4 regions of the Mesorhizobium sp. CO1-1-8 genome follow, and region 2 is predicted to be linked to each of the others. Evidence: riboswitches for the same ligand, from Rfam matches in the RefSeq annotation. Region 2 holds a riboswitch; each other region holds the start of a gene.
What was found. A riboswitch is a leader RNA that binds a small molecule or an ion and turns the genes downstream of it on or off. The one in region 2 is predicted to bind cobalamin.
Positions count from the first base shown of each region.

Region 1: another riboswitch for cobalamin. It lies ahead of LB558_RS02545 (ABC transporter ATP-binding protein); the one in region 2 lies ahead of LB558_RS14960 (aromatic ring-hydroxylating oxygenase subunit alpha).
Region 3: another riboswitch for cobalamin. It lies ahead of LB558_RS12495 (DUF1636 family protein); the one in region 2 lies ahead of LB558_RS14960 (aromatic ring-hydroxylating oxygenase subunit alpha).
Region 4: another riboswitch for cobalamin. It lies ahead of bluB (5,6-dimethylbenzimidazole synthase); the one in region 2 lies ahead of LB558_RS14960 (aromatic ring-hydroxylating oxygenase subunit alpha).

Region 1 covers NZ_JAIUGZ010000001.1:507,355-512,813, reverse strand. Annotated here, with positions in the region: gene LB558_RS02560 (D-arabinono-1,4-lactone oxidase) at 1-1,057, shown strand, start outside; gene LB558_RS02555 (alanine racemase) at 1,054-2,199, shown strand; gene LB558_RS02550 (AraC family transcriptional regulator) at 2,204-3,037, opposite strand; cobalamin riboswitch at 3,331-3,538, shown strand; gene LB558_RS02545 (ABC transporter ATP-binding protein) at 3,699-4,487, shown strand; gene LB558_RS02540 (ABC transporter substrate-binding protein) at 4,538-5,459, shown strand, end outside.
Region 2 covers NZ_JAIUGZ010000006.1:271,265-276,723, forward strand. Annotated here, with positions in the region: gene LB558_RS14940 (ABC transporter ATP-binding protein) at 1-1,059, shown strand, start outside; gene LB558_RS14945 (DUF680 domain-containing protein) at 1,136-1,378, opposite strand; gene LB558_RS14950 (DUF680 domain-containing protein) at 1,448-1,648, opposite strand; gene LB558_RS14955 (DUF680 domain-containing protein) at 1,720-1,917, opposite strand; cobalamin riboswitch at 2,427-2,629, shown strand; gene LB558_RS14960 (aromatic ring-hydroxylating oxygenase subunit alpha) at 2,743-3,990, shown strand; gene LB558_RS14965 (hybrid-cluster NAD(P)-dependent oxidoreductase) at 4,015-5,115, shown strand; gene LB558_RS14970 (PqqD family protein) at 5,285-5,459, shown strand, end outside.
Region 3 covers NZ_JAIUGZ010000005.1:188,595-194,053, forward strand. Annotated here, with positions in the region: gene LB558_RS12480 (NuoB/complex I 20 kDa subunit family protein) at 1-225, opposite strand, end outside; gene LB558_RS12485 (NADH-quinone oxidoreductase subunit A) at 216-581, opposite strand; gene LB558_RS12490 (winged helix-turn-helix domain-containing protein) at 913-2,112, shown strand; cobalamin riboswitch at 2,142-2,346, shown strand; gene LB558_RS12495 (DUF1636 family protein) at 2,385-2,813, shown strand; gene cobW (cobalamin biosynthesis protein CobW) at 2,816-3,853, shown strand; gene LB558_RS12505 (cobaltochelatase subunit CobN) at 3,872-5,459, shown strand, end outside.
Region 4 covers NZ_JAIUGZ010000002.1:405,466-410,924, reverse strand. Annotated here, with positions in the region: gene dxs (1-deoxy-D-xylulose-5-phosphate synthase) at 1-766, opposite strand, end outside; gene LB558_RS05350 (pirin family protein) at 909-1,829, opposite strand; gene LB558_RS05345 (DUF2277 domain-containing protein) at 1,870-2,136, opposite strand; gene LB558_RS05340 (exodeoxyribonuclease VII small subunit) at 2,247-2,498, opposite strand; gene LB558_RS05335 (histone deacetylase family protein) at 2,502-3,428, opposite strand; cobalamin riboswitch at 3,607-3,789, shown strand; partial or broken gene bluB (5,6-dimethylbenzimidazole synthase) at 3,792-4,418, shown strand; gene LB558_RS05325 (hypothetical protein) at 4,589-5,459, opposite strand, start outside.

The DNA.
Region 1 (5,459 bases), on a different contig from region 2:
TCAGGCGCGGGTGCGGGCAGGGACCCGGCTCGGCGCACTGATGCGCATCCTGCAAGACATTGGCCAAGGCCTTCCCAACATGGGCGATATCGACCGCCAGGCGATCGGCGGCGCGCTGGGCACAGCCACGCACGGCTCGGGACCGACGCTCGGCGCCTATCACACGCAGCTGGAGACGGTGCAGATCGTCGACGGGCTTGGCAAGGTCCGCGACTTCAAGCGGGCAGGGGATCAGGACATGATCCATGCCATCGGTGTCGCGCTCGGCGCTTTCGGCGTGCTCACCGAAGTGACGCTGAACAACATCGCGACCTACCGGTTGCGCCGCCGCAAATGGGTGCTGCCGATCACCGAGATGCTGCGCGATTTCGAGGCGATGATGGCCGCGCATCGGTCGGCCGAATTCTACTACATCCCGTTTTCCGGCTATGCGCAGTTCATCGCCAGTGATCTCAGCGACGCAGCACCGACCCCGCGACCGCCGGAAGGGGATGAGGCCGGGTTGAGGACACTGCGCCGCCTGCGCACCGGGCTTGCCTGGCTGCCATCGCTGCGCGGCCGGCTGATCCTGGGCGCCATCGCCAAATTGCCGGCCGAGGACTACGTGCAGGACTGGCTCAACGTCTATGCCAGCGACCGGCAGACCAAGTTCAACGAGATGGAATATCACCTGCCGTTCGAGGAGGGGCCGAAGGCGCTGGCCGAGATCATCGAGCTGACCGAGAAGCGTTTTCCCGAGGTCTATTTCCCGATGGAGGTGCGCTCGGTCGCGCCGGACCAGTTCTGGCTTTCGCCATTCTACAACAGGCTGACCTGCTCCATCGCCATCCACCATGATGCCGCAAACGATCCTTTGCCGTTCATGCGGGCGGCAGAGCCGATCTTCCGCAGATATGGCGGCCGGCCGCATTGGGGCAAGATGCACAGCCTGAAAGCGGCGGAGCTGAAAAAGCTCTACCCGCGCTGGGACGAGGCCATGGCGGTGCGTCGCGACATCGATCCGCAAAACCGCTTCGTCTCGCCCTACATGGCCAGCCTGTTCGGCATCGAGAAATGAGCACCTATTTTTCCACCCTCTCGGATGCGCTGAAGACCGCCGGTATCTTCCAGCCCTGCCTGCTGCTCGATCGCGACCGGCTGGACGGAAACATTGCCTTGGTAAAAGGCAGACTGGATCCTGGCCTGGCCGTGCGGCTGGTCGACAAATCGCTCGCCTGCCTGCCGCTGCTTGCGCATATAGGCAAGGCGCTCGGCACCAATCACGTCATGACCTTCCATCCGCCGATCAGCGAGGCGGTGCTGAAGGCGTTTCCGGATGCCGATCTGCTCTACGGCAAGCCGATGCCGATCGGCGCGGCGAGAGCGGCGCTGGTGAAAGCTGACGCCGGCTGGTCGCGTGTCTGCTGGCTGATCGACAGCGAGGAGAGACTGGCGGAATATGGCGCCCTCGCTGACGAACTCGGCATCGGCCTGCGCATCGCTTTCGAGATCGATGTAGGGCTGCACCGCGGCGGCTTTGCCGATCCCGAAGCCTTGTCGAAGGCAGTGAGCGCTTTGCCATCCCACAAACGGCTGCATTGCGAAGGCGTCATGGCCTACGAGGCGCATGCGCCGCTCATTCCCGGCCTTTTCGGCGGACCGACGAGAGCCTTGGCAAAGGCGTCGGCGCAGGCTGCGGCGTTCGTCGCCTGTCTCGGCGCCGACCAGCGCCGTATCCTCAACATCGGCGGCAGCAAGACCGCGCTGCTTCATCATGGCGGCGCGGCCAACGAGGTGTCGATGGGCTCGGCCTTCGTGCTGCCCAGCGATTTCGATACGCCAGGCCTGGAAGGCTTCCAGCCGGCGGCCTTTATCGCCACGCCGATGCTGAAAATGGTCGAGCCGATGCTGCCCGGTCCGCCGGCCGTCACCCGCCTGCTGCAGGCGCTCGGCCGGTTTCCGCGCAAGGGCTGCTATCTCTATGGCGGCAAGTGGATGGCCGAGCCGGTGTTCCCCGAAGGTATGAAGGCGAACGGCCTGCTCGGCCTGTCCTCCAACCAGCAATTCATGGGCTTGCCCGCCGACGCGACCGCAAAGCCCGGCGACTACGCGTTTCTAAGGCCGACGCAGAGCGAAGCCGTGCTGCAGCAGTTCGGGTCGATCGTCGTGTTTTCCGGCGGCAGGATCAGCGAGCGCTGGCCGGCGCTGCCGATGGCGTGATCGCCTACGCCTTCACCGGTATCCAGATCTCCAGCCCGCCATTGCCGCTGTGGGCATCGAACTCCGGTCCATAGCGCTCGAATTCCGGCGCGTCCGCGATCTCATGCCCGGAGGCCGGCAGCCATTTGTTCCAGATCGTATTGACCGTACGGCGGATGGTCGAGATGTGTTCGCGGTGGGCAAAGATCGCATATTTCTGCGCCGGCACCCGGGCCCGGCTGAATTCCTTGGGCAGGTCGGAAAAGTCCGACACTTCGACGCCGGCGATGTAGTCGAAATTGCCGGCATCGTCGCCGTTGACACAGACACCATAGGCGACGTCGCCTGTCTCGCCCGGAATGTTGCCGATATAGGGGCCGAAGCGCTGCCATTGCATCGGAATGGCAGCGCTGCTTTCGCAGCTGTAGCGTTCGCCGAGGCCGGCAATCAGGAACGGCCGGCTGGTCTCGAAACGCGGTGGTTCGAGATTGGTGAGGAAGGACTGGTCCATCAGGATCGGCTCCACGAGATCGAGCTTGTCGAGTGTGCCTTGCGCGCGCACCAGTTCCGGCGTGGTGCCGAACTGATCGCGGAAGGCGCGGGTGAACGCCTCATGCGAGTTGTAGCCGGCGTCGAGCGCGACGGCGAGGATGTCGGGCGCCCCGCCGGCCAGCTTGCGCGCCGCCTCGGTCAGCCGGCGTGAGCGCATGTAGCCCATCACCGAGCGGCCCGTGGCAGCGCCGAAAGCCCGCGTCACATGAAAACGCGACACGCCGCTGCTTTGCGCGACATCCTCGAGTGTAACAGCCTCCGGCAGATGACTTTCGACGAACCACAGCGCTCTCTCGGTCGGGTTCATTTTGCTCCTCGCATTGGCCAGATCATCCTGCCGTTTCCTGGCGCGGCCAATTTGATCGAAATTGCGCATCCCGCGCAATCGCACCGATCCCGTCACAGTCGCACACCGATCTGGCCAGCGTTCGAGCGCCCCTTGCCGCCGACGAGCCAAATTCGGCAGGCTTCGCTTGACAGCGCCAGGCGGGGTCTTCTACGTAAGTAATGTTATTACATATCGAGACTGTGAAATGCCTGTTCCCATAGCTGGTCCGCCACTTCGTCCGAGAAACCCATTGCGAAGCGATGGGTGGAAATCTAGGCTAAGGCCGTGATGGTCCCCGAGTCGAAAGGCGAGGGGTGAAAAGGGAACACGGTGAGATCCCCAGGGGTCGAGGCCGTGGCTGCCCCCGCAACTGTAAGCGGCGAGCAAAATCCGTGAATGCCACTGGCCGGCAAGGCTGGGAAGGCAGGATGGCGCAACGACCCGCGAGCCAGGAGACCTGCCATCACGGAGTTGACCGGACGGGGTGTGCCGGGAGGAAACGCGATCCCGGTCTTGTCGGCCGCTTCGCCAGCTTCCTTCCGTCGCCAGTTTTGGAAAGTGACGGAAAGTTGGACGGCTCCATCCATCGCATCATCGCATGCACGCTTTGCCATCCCGGCAATCCGGCGGGCAGCAGCCAATGACCGCAGCGCTTCTCGAAGCACATAATCTCTACGCCATGGCGAATGGGCGGGATCTGGTTCAGGCGGTCAGCCTGTCGGTGGCATCAGGCGACCGCCTCGCCATCATTGGTCCCAATGGCGCCGGCAAGACGACGCTGCTGCGCATGCTGTCGGGCATGCTGCGGCCAAGTTCCGGCGAGGTGAGGCTCGGCGGGCGCCGGCTGGACAGGATTTCGGCCGCCGAGCGGGCGTTGCATATCGCCGTTGTCGGCCAGACCGACCAGCCCGATCCGCGGCTGGCGGTGATCGACTATGTCGAGCTCGGCCGGGTCCCGCACACCGGGTTGAAGCGCAGGAGCGAGGAACGCGACATTGTCGTCGATGCGCTGTGCCGGACCGGCCTGCTGCCGCTGCTTGGCCGCACCATCGGCTCCCTGTCGGGCGGCGAGCGCCAGCGCGCCCAACTGGCGCGTGCCATCGCCCAGCAGCCAAAAATCCTGTTCCTCGACGAGCCGACCAACCATCTCGACCCGCGCGCCCGCGGCGAACTGCTTGACCTCGTGGCCGGCTTCGAGACGACGGTGATCGCGGTGCTGCACGATCTGGCGCTGGTTGCGCCTTTCGCCACCAGGGTGGCGGTGATGAACCATGCCCGTCTGCAAGCGCTCGCCGCACCGCGCGAAGCGCTGGCCCAAAAGCTGATCCGCGAGATTTTCGGCATCGATGTGCTGCGTCTGCGCCATCCGACCGAAGACCGCGAACTGACGGTGTTCGATGTGCCGAACCGTGCCGCGCCGCCATCCTGATTGAAGCCGTTCCGCAGTCGACCCGATCCCATCCACAAGGAGCAACACCCGTGACACGCCTGGCCTTTTCGCTTGCCTTCTCGCTGCTGGCCTCGACAGCCCTGGCCTTCCCGGTGACCGTCGATAGCTGCGGCAAGCCGCTGACCTTCGACGCGCCGCCGAAGCGCGCCGTCATCCACGATCTCAACATGGCCGAGATGGCTTTCGCACTGAACCTGCAGCCGTCGATCGTCGGCCTGACCGGCATCACCGGCTGGTACAAGGTCGGTCCCGAATTCACGACCGAGCAGGGTTCGATCCCGGAGCTGGCGCCGAAATACCCGACGCTCGAAAACCTCGTCGCCGTCGAGCCCGATTTCTTCTTCGCCGGCTGGTATTACGGCATGAAGCCCGGCGGCGAGGTGACGCCGGACACGCTGGCCCCGCATGGCGTCAAGACGCTGGTGCTGACGGAAAGCTGCGTCCATCTCGACAAGAGCCGCCCCGCCGCCTCGATGGACCTGCTCTATGGCGACGTCGAAAAGCTGGGCAAGATTTTCGGCAAGGAAGCAGAGGCTGAAAAGCTTCTCTCCGGCTGGAAGACGCAGCTCGCCGAGATTACCGCCAAGGTCGGCGACCGTAAGGGAACGCGGGTGTTCCTCTACGATTCCGGCGAGGACAAGCCGTTCACCGCAGGCAAGTTCGCCATCCCCAGCGCCATGATCACTGCCGCCGGCGGCGATAACATCATGGCCGACATGGACACCAGCTGGGGCAACACGGACTGGGAAACGGTGGCGTCGCGCAATCCGCAATTCCTCATCCTGCTCGATTACCAGGACGGCGGCGGCTACAAGAAGCTGCTCGATTTCCTGAAGGCGCATCCGGCGATGAAAGAGACGGACGCGGTCAAGAACGGACGCTTCGTCGCATTGCGCTACGCCGAACTGACGCCCGGACCAGCCAACATCGAAGCGATCGACAAGATCGCCA
Region 2 (5,459 bases):
CTCCACGGCATCGATCTCGATATCAAGTCGGGCGAGTTCATCGTCTTCGTCGGCCCGTCGGGCTGCGGCAAGTCGACATTGCTGAGGTCGATCGCCGGGCTCGAGGAAATCACCTCCGGCGAACTCAGAATAGCCGGCGAGGTGGTGAACGACGTGCCGCCGTCAAAGCGGGGCATCGCCATGGTGTTCCAGTCCTACGCGCTCTACCCGCACATGACCGTCTACGACAATATGGCGTTCTCGATGAAGATCGGCAAAGAGAACAAGGCCGAGATCGACCGCCGCGTGCGTCAGGCCGCCGAGATCCTGCAGCTGACCAAATATCTCGACCGCCTGCCCAAGGCGATGTCGGGCGGCCAGCGCCAACGCGTCGCCATCGGCCGCGCCATCGTGCGCAATCCGAAGGTGTTCCTGTTCGACGAGCCGCTTTCGAACCTTGATGCGGCGCTGCGCGTCGCGACCCGCATAGAGATCGCCAAGCTCAAGGAATCGATGCCCAACACAACCATGATCTACGTCACCCACGATCAGGTCGAGGCGATGACGCTGGCCGACCGCATCGTGGTGCTCAAGGACGGCCATATCGAACAGGTCGGCACGCCGATGGATCTCTACAAAAAACCCGGCAATCTGTTCGTTGCCCAGTTCATCGGCTCGCCGGCCATGAACATCCTGCCGGCGACCATCGACAAGACCGGAAATCCGACCGTCGTCAGCCATGTCGGCGGGCGCAAGGCAACCGTGCCGATCACGACGCCGGCTTCGGCGAAGGGTACCGCGGTGAGTTTCGGCGTGCGGCCGGAAGACCTGATCATCTCCAGCGGCGCTGACTATCTGTTCGAGGGGACGGTCGACTATGTCGAGCAACTCGGCGAGGTGCAGCTTGTCTATGTCGACATCGGCCGCGCCGACCTGCCGCTGGTGACCAAGCTGCCCGGCAATGTCGAGGTCAAGCGCGGCTCGACATTGCGGCTGAGCGCCAATGGCGAGGACCTGCATATCTTCGACGCGGATGGACGTTCTTTCGCGTTGCATGAAGTGGAAGCAAAGGCGGCTTAACCGCAACTACCGTCAGGCACAAGAAGAGGGGCGGGCCAGGCCCGCCGCTCTTTGACTTGGAGATCGACTTCGGTTGTTAGTTGTTGCCGAAGAGGTTGCGGTCGGCACCTTGCGGAGCAGACTTCTGGGTGGTGTCACCCGACGAGTTCAGCAGCTTCTCGACGAGGCCACCGCTGTTGCGGACCGAGCTCGTATGCGCGCTGTCAATCGAAGTAACCGCAGGCTGATTGGCGCCGTTGGAGCCAAAGTTGTCGCTGCCGGCGAAGGCACTGCCGGTGATGGCCAGAACGGCGGCGGCAGCAATAAGGATCTTGTTCATTTTAGTCTCCTGAATTCTGGATTTCGCCAGGACGGCAGACACAGCTGCCGTCGGTTGCGAAATTGGTTATTAGCGACCGAAGAGGTTACGGTCGCTGCCCTGAGTGGGCGTCTGGGCAGCCGGTTCCGAGGTCCTGGTGGAAGCCGTGTACGACTGGTCCACAGCGGCGGCAGGCTGATTGGAGCCGTTCGAACCGTAGTTGTCGCTGCCCGCGAAAGCGCTGCCGGTGATGGCCAGAACGGCGGCGGCAGCAATGAGGATCTTGTTCATCTTAAGTACTCCTGAATGTCTGAATTTCGCCAGGGCGGCGGGTGAGCCCGCCGTCGACTGGGAATCGGCTGTTAGTTGTTGCCGAAGAGGTTGTGGTCAGCACCCTGGGCAGGCGCCTGAGCAGCCGGTTCCGACTTCTTGGTCGAAGCGGTGTACGAGCTGTCGACAGCAGTGGCTGCCGCGGCGTCCGAACCGTAGTGGTCGCTACCAGCGAAGGCGCTGCCGGAAATGGCCAGAAGGGCTGCGGCAGTGAGAATGATCTTTTTCATTTTTGGTACTCCAGTATCGTCTTTTTTCCGTCCGTCTAGCGGCGTGTCTTGGAAATGAAATCGCGTCGTTCGGACAGCCCCGATGTGGGAGGCCAGCCCCGTCTTTTCCAATCACGAAGTTGTTCCGTGTGGACCATGAATCCACACCTTGAAATTGTGCCAAGGGATCTAGGGATAGATTTTTCTTCTTTATATCAGCGTGTTAGGTTTAACCACCCGATGGATCACTGACTGTTTCAAAGGCCCACCGTTCACACCGTCCTGCACGCACCGTCAACAGAAACGAACCGTTCGGTTCGATTTTAGGACAAGCTAATAGTCACTTTTCGAAACCGTTAGCCTTATTTGACCTCTGCCAAGGGTCGGATTCGGGAAGATCGCAGCCGGCAATGGGCCGCCCGGAGGCGGGCTTGCTGGTCCGCGACGATCTGCGGTAACGTTTCGCATGCCGTGTCGCGCCGCATGGATACGATGTCGTTTTCATGCCGACGGCGCGCCTGCGATCGTGGTTAGATCATATCATCTCAGGTGCCGCTTCGTGACGACGAGGCGGAGAATTGGGAAGCCGGTCAGAATCCGGCGCTGCCCCCGCAACGGTGGTGGAGTTCAAGTCGCAACGGGAGACCACTGGGCAATTGCCTGGGAAGGTGTCGCGATGGTCCGCAAGGACAACTCCAGAGCCCGGAAACCAGCCCGAGATTTTAGACTCGACTGATCGCGGTGGGCGGTCAAGAGGTGGATAACGCATGTCCTGCACACAGCCGGCCTGCGCTTCAATCCTTCCTCCATCACCACCAGTTCAGTCCTTAGAAACGAGGACAGGACATGGATATCCGCAACGACATGCTGAGGCTCCTGAAGGGGCGCCGGCAAGGCTTTTCGCTGGAGCAGCCCTTCTACACCGATCCAGACTACTTCAAGCTCGACATGGAGCTGATCTGGTATCGCGACTGGCTGTTCATCGGCCATGATTGCGAACTGCCGAAGCCAGGCAGCTACATCACCGTGCAGATCGGCGACTATCCGGTCGTCCTTGTCCGCGACCAGCACGGCAAGATCAACGCCTTCCACAATTCCTGCCGCCATCGCGGCAGCCGCGTGTGCAACACGGAGAAGGGCACAGCGGCAAAGCTCGTCTGCCCGTATCACCAGTGGACCTATGAGCTGGACGGCCGCCTGCTGTTTGCCCGCCAGATGGCCGACGGTTTCGACAAGAGTGATTTCGGCCTGAAGCCGGTCGCCTGCGAGAGCGCCGGCGGCTACATCTTCATCTGCCTGGCCAAGGAACCGGCGGATTTCGCGCCAATGCGGGCGATGATCGAACCCTATCTTTTGCCACACCGGTTGCGTGAAGCAAAGATCGCCTTCGAGAGCACGATCGTCGAGAAGGGCAACTGGAAGCTGGTCTGGGAAAACAACCGCGAGTGCTATCACTGCGCCGCCAATCACCCCGAGCTGTGCAAGACTTTCCCCGAGGCTCCGACCGTGACCGGCGTCCATGGCGCCGACAGCGACCCTGAAATGGTCGCGCACTGGGCCAAATGCGAGGCATCAGGCTTGCCGAGCAAATTCCGCATAGATCCGGCAGGGCAGTACCGCGCCACCCGCGCGCCGCTGCTGCGCGATGCCGTCAGCTACACCATGACGGGAAAACGGGCGGTCCAGAAGAACCTGTCCGACAGCGTTTCAACCGACCGCATCGGTTCCTTGCTGCTCTATCACTATCCGACGACCTGGAACCATATCCTCGGCGACCACGCCGTCACCTTCCGCGTGCTGCCGATCAGTGCCACGGAAACCGCGGTGACGACGAAATGGCTCGTCCACAAGGATGCGGTCGAAGGCGTCGACTACGACCTCGCTGAGCTCACCCATGTATGGACCGAGACCAACGACCAGGACCGCCGCATCGTCGAGGAAAACGCCTTCGGCATCCTGTCGCCGGCCTATGAACCAGGCCCCTATTCGGAGCTGCATGAGGGCGGCGTGATCCAGTTCGTCGAGTGGTACGCGTCGTTCATCGGGCCGCGCCTTGTCGAAGGTGGCCGGCCGGCCTTGCGCAGCGTCGCCTAGCCCAGGGACAAGAGGATGAATGCGATGACGGACCTTGGCCTCTATCGCCATCTGGACCAGATGACGCCCTGGAACGACAGGCTGCAGGTGCTGGAAGTGATCGGCGTCAGCGACGAAGCGCCTGACGTGAAGACCTTCACCTTCCGCTCCGACAACCAGACCTGGTTCCGCTACAAACCGGGCCAGTTCGTGACGCTGGAACTGCCGACATCGGACGGGCCGCTGATGCGCACCTACACGCTGTCGTCCTCGCCATCGCGGCCGTTCTCGATCGCGGTGACGGTGAAGGCGCAGGCGGGCAGCACCGGTACGCGCTGGATGTTCGATCATCTGACACCCGGTTCGCACCTCAAGGCCTACGGGCCGACCGGCGATTTTTCGCTGCACAGCCACCCGGCGGCCAAGTATCTGTTCATTTCGGCAGGATCCGGCGTGACTCCGATGATGTCGATGCTGCGCTGGCTGAACGACTGCGCGCCATGGACCGATGTCGGCTTCGTCAACTGCGCGCGCCGCCCGGAAGAGATCATTTTCCGCAAGGAGCTCGAGCTGCTCGGCAGCCGCATGCCTGGCCTGTCGCTCGGCTTCATGATCGAGGAGCGGTCGAGCCGCGAGGGCTGGTTCGGCCATATGGGCCGCATCGACGCGATCCGGCTGCCATTGCTGGCGCCCGATTTCCGCGAGCGCGAGATCTTCTGCTGCGGCCCCGATCCCTTCATGCGCGCCGTGCGCGGCATGCTGGACGCCGCCGGCTTCGACATGGCGAAATACCATCAGGAAAGCTTTGCTGCGCCTGCCGTGGAGGAGATCCCGGCGCCGTTCTCGCCGCCGGCGGAAGACGGCGCCGCTGCTGCCGTCGAGGCCGTGACACCGATCCGGTTCTCGCTTTCCGATGTCGATGCCGAATGCGTGGCCGGCCAGACCGTGCTGCAGACGGCACGCGCCTCGGGGGTGCGGATTCCCGCCGCCTGCGAGTTCGGCCTGTGCGGCACCTGCAAGGTGAGGAAGGTCGCGGGCGATGTCGAGATGAGCCACAATGGCGGTATCCTCGATCATGAAATCGAGGACGGTTTTATCCTCGCCTGTTGCTCGAAGCCGCTTTCGGCGCTTGAAATCGAGGCCTGACCTCCAGGCACGGTCAGGGACTGTCCATGCCCGCGCAGCCTGCAGCTGCGCTCGCCTGGGCCTGCGCCATCTTGCCAAGAACCCTGCAAATGGTTAGACGCCTGCAACGGTGGGGTTGACCGTAAGGCCCGAAGATCATCTCCGCGGCCTGCTTCGGCGGGGAGCAAACATGCGACAATCCGGCATCTATGCCATTGCCAGCAAGGATATCGTCTTTGAATCCTTCGATGGCGAAGCCGTCGTTCTTGACCTGACCACCGGTAAATATTTCGGCTTCTCTGATTCAGGCAGCAGACTTTGGGATGCACTGTCGTCCGGCGTGCCTGCCTCCGAACTGGTCGGCG
Region 3 (5,459 bases), on a different contig from region 2:
CACCGCGCAGCAGGCGAGACCGAAGGTCATGAACATCAGCGAGCCGCTGCGCGCCCAGGTGATCAGCGCTTCCGTCGAGGTAACGAGAAAGCCCTTGTCGGCCAGTTCGTTGTTGATCTCGAGGAAAAAGGGATCATCCTCCCCCACCGGCCTGCCGGTGTTGGGATCGATGATACCCCTAGGCTTCGGCGCGACGAGGGTGCCTGAACTGTCGTTCAATCCCATTCCAGCGCTCCTTTTTTCCATTCATAGGCAAAGCCGATGGTCAGCACCGCCAAAAACACCATCATCGACCAGAAACCGAGCATGCCGATCTTCGAAAACGACACCGCCCATGGAAACAGGAAGGCCACTTCCAGGTCGAAGATGATGAACAGGATCGACACCAGGTAGAAGCGGATATCGAACTTCATGCGGGCGTCGTCGAACGAGTTGAAACCGCATTCATAGGCGGAAAGCTTTTCAGGATCGGGATTGCGGTAGGCCACCAGGAAGGGCGCGGCCAGCAGCGCCAGGCCGACAACCAGCGCCACGCCTATGAACAGGACGATGGGCAGGTATGAGCTCAAGAGTGCGTTCATGCTCGGCTTTCCGTTGGCGCCAATCCATTTTGATTACAGCACCGGACCCTAATGCGGAAGCGTGACAGTTTAACCGCTGAACCGTTTTAAGGGCCTATGCTGCAACGCGGCGAGGGTTAGCGCAGCACTTCCAGCGAAGCAAGTCAAACCTTGTTCAAAACACCGACCTGGACGGCATATCGCGGCAAACTGGTCCGATCCGCTCCTGTTTGATTTCCTTCTCTTTTTACTCCACTTTTCTCTCCTGACATGAATGCCGCCAAAACCCTGCTAGCATGGGTTGGAATCAGCCATTCGACCCTCGGTCAGAACACTTCAAAGTGATACTTGCATGAAGGAAAAGATCTCGCTCCCCATGGCCCGGCGCATCGCGCTTGCCGCCCAGGGGTTTCTCGATCCCCGCCCGACCGGCACTCCCGACCGCCGGCATTTCGCCCGCACGCTCTCCCGCACCGGCCTGTTGCAGATCGATTCCGTCAGCGCGGTGGTGCGCGCTCATTATATGCCGCTCTATTCCCGGCTTGGCCCCTACCCGCTCTCGCTCCTCGACAATGCCGCGGTTACACGCAAGCGCACGGTGTTCGAATACTGGGCGCACGAGGCCTCCTTCCTGCCGGTCGAGACCTACCCGCTGATGCGCTGGCGCATGGAGCGCGCGGAGCGCGGCGAGGAAATGTATCTGGGCCTCGCCAAATGGGGCCGCGAACACGCCGCCTATATCGAGGAGATCTACCGCCAGGTCGCCGAGCGCGGCCCGATCGCCGCTTCCGCGCTGGAAGGCCAGAAAGGTTCGGGCGGCTGGTGGGGCTGGAGCCATGCCAAGCATGCCTTCGAATGGCTGTTCTGGGCCGGGCGCATCACCACGGCGCACCGGCGCGGCTTCGAACGCTTCTATGACCTGCCCGAACGCGTGCTGCCGCAGGCGGTCCTCGATCTGCCGGTGCCGACGCCTGAGGACGCGCACCGCGAATTGCTGCGCATTTCCGCCCGCGCCCACGGCGTGGCGACATCGGGCGACTTGCGCGATTATTTTCGCCTGTCGCCCGCCGACATGAAAGGCAGGCTGGAGGAACTGGTTGAAACCGGCGAACTGCTGCCGGTAAGCGTCGAAGGTTGGGACAAACCGGCCTATCTTCACCGGGACGCCCGCCTGCCACGCAAAATCGAGGCTCGCGCCCTGCTGGCACCCTTCGATCCGGTCGTCTTCGAACGCTCGCGCACGGAGCGGCTGTTCGACTTCCACTACCGCATCGAGATCTACACGCCAGCCGACAAGCGGCAGTACGGCTATTATGTCCTGCCCTTCCTGCTCGGCGACAGGATCGTGGCGCGCGTCGATCTCAAGGCCGATCGCCCGGCAAGCGTGCTACGCGTCCATGCGGCCTATGCTGAGCCCGGTGCGCCGGCCGAAACAGCTGCTCAGCTGTTTGAGGAATTGAAGCAGATGCAAGGTTGGCTCGGGCTCGAACGCATCGAAGTGACGTCCGCCGGTGACTTGGGTCCGGCGCTGGCCGACCTGACCGTGTCGTAAGCTCGCGTTGACACCGCTGCCCGCAAAAGCCTAAATCCGTTCCAGACGGTCTCTTCTCTTCAACGAGAGGAGCCAAGAGGGAATGCGGTGCGGGACAAAATCCCAAATCCGCGGCTGTCCCCGCAACTGTAAGCGAAGAGCCAAGGCCGAAAGCCACTGGGAGTTCCCGGGAAGGCGGCTACCCAAGGCGATGACTCGCGAGCCAGGAGACCTGCCGTCTGCGACTGTAGAATCCGATCGCCCGGCGGGTTTCCGGGCAAGGAGCCCGATCTTTGGACCACGACAGCAGTTCTTCGGCTGGCACAGCGGATATTTCGTCCGGCCATGATGATGCCTTGGCCGGCGTCACCATCATCGTCTGCGCCTCCTGCCGCGATGAAACCGGTTCCGACGCTCATCCCCGCGCCGGCGAATTGCTGGCGGACGACACGCGCCGCGCCGCATCCGGCGAAAACATCCGCATCCGCAGCGTCGAATGCCTCGGCAATTGCAAGCGCCGCTTGAGCGCCGCCATCCTGCGCGACGGTTGCTGGAGCTATGTCTTCGGCGACCTGACCGCAACCAGCGGCGCCGATCTCGTCACCGGAGCCAAACTCTTCGCCACTTCGAAGGACGGCCTGATTCCATGGCGCGGCCGCCCCGATAGCCTCAAGCGCGGCCTCGTTGCCCGCATCCCTCCCCTCGACATGCTGAAGGACTGACCATGACCGCTTCCCTCTCCCGCGTTCCCTGCACCGTCGTCACCGGCTTCCTCGGCGCCGGCAAGACGACGCTGGTCCGCCATCTGCTGGAAAACGCCGGCGGCAAGCGCATTGCCATCATCGTCAACGAATTCGGCGACATCGGCATCGACGGCGAGATTCTGAAGGGATGCGGCATCGACACCTGTCCGGAAGAAAACATCGTCGAACTGGCCAATGGCTGCATCTGCTGCACCGTCGCCGACGATTTCGTGCCCGCGCTCGACAAGATCCTGTCGCTGACGCCGAAGGTCGACCACATCCTGATCGAGACCTCCGGCCTCGCTTTGCCCAAGCCGCTGGTGCAAGCCTTCCAGTGGCCGAGCGTGAAGAGCCGCGTCACAGTCGATGGCGTCATCGCCGTGGTCGACGGGCCGGCGCTGGCCGAGGGCCGCGTCGCCAACGACATGGACGCCTTGCAGGCGCAGCGCGCCCAGGACGAGACACTCGACCACGACGACCCGGTGGAAGAAGTGTTCGAGGATCAGATCGCCTGCGCCGACCTGATCATCCTGTCGAAGAGCGACCTGATGGACGCCGCCGGCACCGCCCGCGCCAATGCCATCATTGGCGAACACTCCGCCCGCGCAGTGAAGATCGTGCCGACGTCGCATGGCAAGGTCGATCCCTCCGTGTTGCTCGGGCTCGGTCTGGCCGTCGAGGACGACATCGAGAACCGCAAGTCCCATCATGACGGCGCATTCGACCACGAGCATGACGACTTCGACACGTTCATTGTCGACATTGCCTCGATCGCCAATCCCGATGAACTGGCAAAGCGTGTCGCCACGGTCGCCGAAGAAGAAAACGTGCTGCGCGTAAAAGGCTTCGTCGAGGTCGGCGGCAAGCCGATGCGGCTTTTGCTGCAGGCCGTCGGGCCGCGCGTCAATCACTATTACGACCGCGCCTGGACCGCGCAGGACGACCGCCGTTCGCGCCTCGTCGTCATCGGCCTGAAGGGGCTGAACCGCCCGGCGATCGAGCGTATACTTGCCGGCTGATTTCGGACACGGGTTGCGATGCACATCCTCACCACGACATCCGCCTCGCTCGACGACCTCGCCGAGCCGGTCGATCTGCGGCAGACGCCGGCGGATATCGTGGCCCTGTCCTTCACCGACAGCGATCTCGCCGGACTGGCGGCAGCGTGGAAGGCCGACGCCGGCCGACTGCCCTCGATGCGGCTGGCGGCGCTGCGTGACCTGCGCCATCCCATGTCCGTCGATCTCTGGGTGGACAGCGTCGCCCGCCATGCCAAGATCATCCTCGTGCGCATCCTCGGCGGCTACGACTGGTGGCGCTACGGCTGCGACCAGCTCGCCTCGACCGCCCGCGAACGCGGCATAAAACTGGCACTGCTGCCCGGCGAATGCCGCGACGAGGATCTGCGCCTGATCGAAGCCTCGACGCTGCCGCGCGAAGAGCTCGACGGCCTGCTCGACTATTTCCGCGAGGGCGGCCCGGCGAATATGAGCGCGCTGGTGCACAGGTTGGCGAGGCTGGCGGGTTCGGATGCGGATGTCGCAGAGCCTGTCGCGGTCCCAAAAGCTGGCTACTATGAGCCGAACCGCGGCGTCGTCCCCCTCCCCCTCGAGGGGAGGGTCCGGCCGCAGGCCGGGGGTGGAGTCCTCTCCGAAGCGCGTCGACTTGAAGAGACGCCGCGCCCGGTCATACCGACCCCACCCGGCCCTGCGGGCCACCCTCCCCTCGAGGGGGAGGGAAAGGTCGTGCCGATCCTGTTTTACCGCTCGATGCTGCTGGCCGCCGATGTCGCGCCCATCGACGCCCTCGTTGAAGCGCTGCGGCAGCGTGGCATCAGCCCGGTCCCCATCTTCGTATCCAGCCTCAAGGACCCGGCATCCCTGGCGTTCGTGGAAACCGCACTCGCCGCGCTCAAACCCGCCGCCATCATCACCGCCACCGCTTTCGCCTCCGGTGCCGAACCCGGCGTCGAAACCCTGTTCGACCGCGCCGGCGTGCCCGTCTTCCAGGTCATTGTCGCCACCACCCGCCGCGACGTCTGGGAAAACAACCAGCGCGGCCTGGCGCCCGCCGACCTTGCCATGCATGTCGTGCTCCCCGAGCTCGACGGCCGCATCCTGGCCGGCGCCATTTCCTTCAAGGGCGAGACCGAGACTGATCCAGCACTTGGCCACCGCGCATTCGCCAACCGTCCGGAACCGGATCGCGTCGCGCAAGTGGCTGACCGCGTCGCGGCCTTCATCCGTCTGCGTGAGACGCCCCGCGCCGAGCGCAAGCTGGCCATCCTGATTCCGGATTATCCCAGTGCCCCCGGCCGCACCGGCTATGCGGTCGGCCTCGACGTGCCGTCCAGCGTGCTGGCCATGCTGCACGACCTTAGCGAACAGGGCTATGGCGTTGAGGGGATTCCGGCGACGCCGCGTGGGCTGCTGGATTTGTTGGAGCGGGGCAATGATGGGCTGGGGTTGGAAGGCTATCTCGACTTCTCCAAGGATTTGCCTGCTGAGGCAATTGCTATCGTGGAGAGTGCATGGGGCAAAGTCGAAGGTCTGAGCGAGGCACCCCCCTCTGTCCTGCCGGACATCTCCCCCGCAAGGGGGGAGATCAGCAGTTTCCGCGCCGGGG
Region 4 (5,459 bases), on a different contig from region 2:
CGTCTATCGGGCCGATGTGATAGAAGCCGAGTTCCTCGAACAGCGTGCCGCCGGTGACGTAGCCGCGCGCATGCTCGACCGCCCGGGTGATCGCACGGTCAGCGCGCTTGCCGAGATAAGAGGTCAGTTTCTTGCCGAAGTCGCGCAGGCCGGCATAGGCCTTGCCCGAGGCCAGACGCGCCAGATAGGCGCTCATCGCGCCGGTCGGCGGCGCGATCGACATGTCGTTGTCGTTGAGGATGACGATCAGCCGTGCATCGAGCGCGCCGGCATTGTTCATCGCCTCGTAGGCCATGCCGGCAGACATGGCGCCGTCGCCGATGACGGCGATGACATTGTTGCGGCCGCCGGAGAGATCGCGGGCGGCGGCCATGCCGAGGCCAGCCGATATCGATGTCGAGGAGTGGGCGGCGCCGAAGGGATCGTACTCGCTCTCGGCGCGGCGGGTGAAGCCGGACAGGCCGCCTTCCTGGCGTAGTGTGCGGATGCGGTCGCGGCGGCCGGTCAGGATCTTGTGCGGATAGGCCTGGTGGCCGACATCCCAGATCAGCCGGTCGTCGGGGGTGTTGAAGACATAGTGCAGCGCCACTGTCAGCTCGACCACGCCAAGCCCGGCGCCAAGATGACCACCCGTGCGCGACACGGCGTCGACCAGCTCGGCGCGAAGCTCGGACGCCAATTGCGGCAGTTCACTCTCGGCAAGCGTGCGCAGGTCGGCCGGGATGCGGACCTTGTCGAGAAGCGGCGTATGCGGCGTTGCGTTCACGGTGCTCGGGCTTTCGGTTGATGGGCGAAATAGGCCGCCGGCTGGCGAAAGTAAATGCGTGTCAGTGACGCGGATCAGGCCGTGGTCTTTTGTTTCTACGCATGTCGTTTCCCCAGAACCGGGCCACCTTGGGCGACAGGCATCAGCTTTCCGGCAGCGGAATAAACTCTTCCTCGTCTCCGGGAACGATGTCGAAGCGGCCCGTCTTCCACTCTTCTTTCGCCTGTTCGATACGCTCCTTGGATGACGAGACGAAATTCCACCAGATATAACGCTTCGAACCAAGAGAGGCGCCGCCGAACAGCATGAAATGCGCCCCGGTCTGCGACGACACGACGATCTCGTCACCGGGACGGAACACCAGCAGCCGTTCGGCTGGGAACACATCACCCGAAATCGAGACCTCGCCCTCCAGCGTGTAAATGGCGCGCTCTTCCGCATCGGCAGGGATTTTCACGCTGGCGCCGGGCGCCAGGCGCAGGTCGGCGTAGAGCGTCTCCGAGTCGGCTCTGACCGGGGACCGCAACCCCTGGAAATCGCCGATGATGATGCGCCCGTTGACGCCTTCGGCATCGATCTCGGGAAGCCTGAGCGCTCCTGTGTTCTCGAACACAGGAGCCACCTCTTCCTTGTCGTCCGGCAGCGCCAGCCATGTCTGCAGGCCGGATACCGACATCGGCGCGCCACGCAGTTCCTCCGGCGTACGCTCCGAATGGACGATGCCGCGGCCGGCGGTCATCAAATTCACGTCGCCGGGCTGAATGACCATTTCGGTGCCGAGTGAGTCGCGGTGCCGGATCTTGCCGTCGAACAGATAGGTGACTGTCGACAGTCCGATATGCGGATGCGGACGGACGTCGAGCGCCTGGCCGGCCCGCAGGATCGCGGGACCCATGCGGTCGAAGAAGATGAACGGCCCGACCAGCCGCCTTTTTGCCGTCGGCAGGGCACGGCGCACCTGAAAACCACCGATGTCCTTGGCGTTCGGGATGACCATCAGCTCGATCTGGTCGCTGGCAAAGGCGTCGCCTGCCTCAGGGTCTTTCCCGGGGAAGAAGCTCATGGAATCTCCTTGTCAGCGTCCAATGGCTGCTTTGACGGCATTAGGCGAACCGGATGGCTGCCTTTGCCCGCAGCTTGGCCGCCACCTCTTCGCGATTACGCGGATGCTGATGGGTTTCCAGGGAATCGAGCAGTTCGCGCGCCGAGGCCGCGATGGCTTCGACGGCATGGTCGAAGGCGTGCTGGTTCTGCTTCGAGGGCCGCGTCGTTCCGCTCAGCTTGCGGACGAACTGAAGAGCCGCGTCGCGCACCTCGTCATTGGTTGCCGGTGGATCAAAATTGAACAGGGTCTTGATGTTTCTGCACATCGCTTCCGTATCTCCTCTTGTCCTTGAGCTGTTTCAATCGGAACGAGTCATATCCTCGATCATGATCATGTCCAAAAACCGGTGAGGCGAGCCATCGTTCGGACCGGGCCTCAATCCGCGTCGAGTGGCTCCGTTCCAACCGGCTTGCCGTCGCGCGACAGCCTGATCTTCTCGACCTTGTCCTCGGCGGCCTTCAGCAGCCGATCGCAATGCGCCTTCAGCGCCTCGCCACGTTCATAGATCCGGATCGACTGGTCGAGCGGCACGTCGCCACGCTCCAGATCATCGACGATCTTCTCCAGCGCATCGAGTGCCTGCTCGAAGCTCATCGCCTTGACGTCTTCGTTGGTCTCACCAGCCATCATTCATCCTTTCATCAGTCGCCCGACATGGGCGGCGACCGAAAATGCCAATCCCTGCAGATCGTAGCCGCCCTCGAGCAGGCTGACGAGCCGGTTGCCGCTGTGGCGTGCGGCGCGCTGCATCAGCTGGCCGGTCGCCCAGTCGAAATCATCCTCGGTCAGATTGATTTCGGCCAGGGGATCGCGGTGATGCGCGTCGAACCCCGCCGAAATGATAATCAGGTCGGGCGCGAAATTGTCGAGCGCGGGCAGGACGCGCGACAGGAAGGCATCGCGAAACACCTCGCTGCCGGTCTGCGGCGCCAAAGGCGCGTTGACGATGTTGCCGGCGCCCGTTTCGTTCTTCGCTCCGGTGCCGGGATAAAGCGGCATCTGGTGTGTCGAGCAATAGAGCACCGACGGATCGTTCCAGAAAATATCCTGCGTGCCATTGCCGTGATGCACGTCCCAATCGACGATGGCGACGCGCTCGACACCGTGTTTCTTCTGCGCATAGCGCGCCGCGATCGCCGCCGTGTTGAACAGGCAAAAGCCCATCGCCGTGGTTTTTTCGGCGTGGTGGCCAGGCGGCCGGGCGGCGACGAAGACATTGTCGGCGCGGCCCGAAAAGACGTCATCAACGGCGGCGTTGGCGGCGCCGATCGCGGTGATCGCCGCTTGCCAGCTCTTCGGACTGGCAGTGGTGTCGGCATCGATGCGGGCAATCCCCTCGTCGGGGATGGCGGCGCGCACGCGGGCGACGAAATCGGCGGGATGCGCGTAGAGGATGGTGGCCTCGTCGCCTTCCGGCGCCTGGATACGATCGAGCCCGGCAAAGGCTTCCTCATCGAGCACGCGCTCGATGGCACGCAGGCGGTCGGGCCGCTCGGGATGTCCGGGCGGCGTGAGATGCTCGAGGAAGATCGGATGGGTGTAGAGACGGGTGGTCATCGTCCTAATCTAGTGACCCGGATCGACAAAGGCCATGCACGGGCGGCCGATGACTGGGGAAAATCGCGACTGCGTCCATTCGCGTCGCCGCAGGCATTGGCCTCGCCGGCGCTTCGGCGTAAGGTCCCTGGTACTGCCTGGTGCCCGCCTGTCTGTTTGTTTTAGCCGCATTCTGCGACGCCAAGTGATTCCACTTGGCTGCAAATGCTCTGGCGGGAGAATCGGGAACACGGTTGAACTCCGTGGCGTGCCCAACGCTGTGAGGGGGACCGCGCCGGTAAATGCCACTGTCGATGACGGGAAGGCACCGGACGCGGGTTGATCCCGAGCCAGAAGACCGGCCTGGCAGGCATCGTCATCCGCATGGTCAGGCGGGTGGCATGGATTGCAATCGCAAGGGGACGAGCGATGCCGGAACATATGACCGCTGCCATTGACGATGGATTTGACCAGAATGCGCGCGATGCGGTCTATCGCGCCATGTTCACGCGGCGTGACGTGCGCAGCCATTTCCTGCCCACCGCGATCGATGACGACGTGCTGGCGCGGCTGCTGCTTGCTGCCCATCACGCGCCATCGGTCGGCTTCATGCAGCCATGGAATTTCATTGTCATTCGTGACATCGAGCGACGCGAAAGGGTGCGCGACCTGTTCCTGGCCGCGCGCGAGCAGGAACTGCCGGCGATCGAGGCGGAAAAACAGGCGCTGTACCGCAAGCTCAAGCTGGAAGGCATCTGCGAGAGCGCGCTCAACATCTGCATCACCTGCGATCGGCAGCGCTCGAAGGGTTCGCCGCTGGGACGCTGGCACAATCCGGAGATGGATCTCTACAGCACCGTCTGCGCGGTGCAGAATTTCTGGCTGGCCGCGCGTGCCGAGGGCGTTGGCGTCGGCTGGGTGAGCATCATCGAGGCTGCGGCGCTAAGGCGGCTGTTGGCCATTCCGGATCACGTAACGCCGGTCGCCTATCTCTGCGTCGGCCGTGTTTCCGAGTTCGCTCCCAAACCGGACCTTGAAACGCACGGCTGGGGACGGCGGCTGCCGCTGCCGGAGCTGATCATGAGCGAGACTTTTTCCGGGCAAGGCGAGACACAGCTCAAATCCACCGTGGCGCGCCTCAACACCGTTTCTGCCGCACCAGACACCATCCGCCCAGCCGATCAGGGTGTCGCGCCGGCCGTGCCCCAGCGCGAACCGCCGAAGGAGGCCAGCGCCTTGTCCTTGAGCTCCCTGAACTTCGACGACGCCTCGGCCAGCCGGGCGTCCCAGGCCGGATCCGGCATCTGGCCCGCGATGGTCTTGAAATAGACCTGCATCAGGCAGGCGATGGCAAAGGGTTCAATGAACGCCGCCTTGAATGCCCAGGCGAAGACGATGGCGAGCACAAAAGCCCACCCGGCGAGTTGGCCAGGCATCAGGAACAGAATCGCACCGGCAGGCGCCAGCATCATCAGAAAGATGATGAACGACACGCCCCACATGATGACCGCCAGCCAGACGGCGTTCTTGACCATGACCTTGCCGTTCTGGGCATAGAGCACGACGCCTTGGCGCGCCGTCTCGAAGGGCGAGGCTGAATTGATGCGGATGTTGTAGCCGAGGATGATCTCGTCGACATAGGTCAGCGACAGGCGGATCACCGTATTGATGAAGGAGACCAGGCCGCTCAGGCCCGGGATCGGCAGGAAGGCGGCGATACCGCCGAGCACGCCGGTGATGGCGCCGATGGCACCCTTGACGAGTTGGTCGACGGCGAAAAGGATGTTGGCCTCGGCAAAACGCTGGGTGACGATATCCTTGGCATAGGCGATCTGATCCTGACCGCCGGGAATGTCGCGGCCGTCGATCAGATGAACCATGACGGCGATGTGGCCGGCCTTGACGATATAGAGGATGTATTCGCGGATCCAGTAGACCGCGATCGAGACGATACCGAAACCGACCACCCCACCCCACAGGGCAAAGGACGGCGACCCGTCGGGATCAGTGGAGATATGGCCGACGCCATAGCCGACCGAAGCGCCGGTGCCG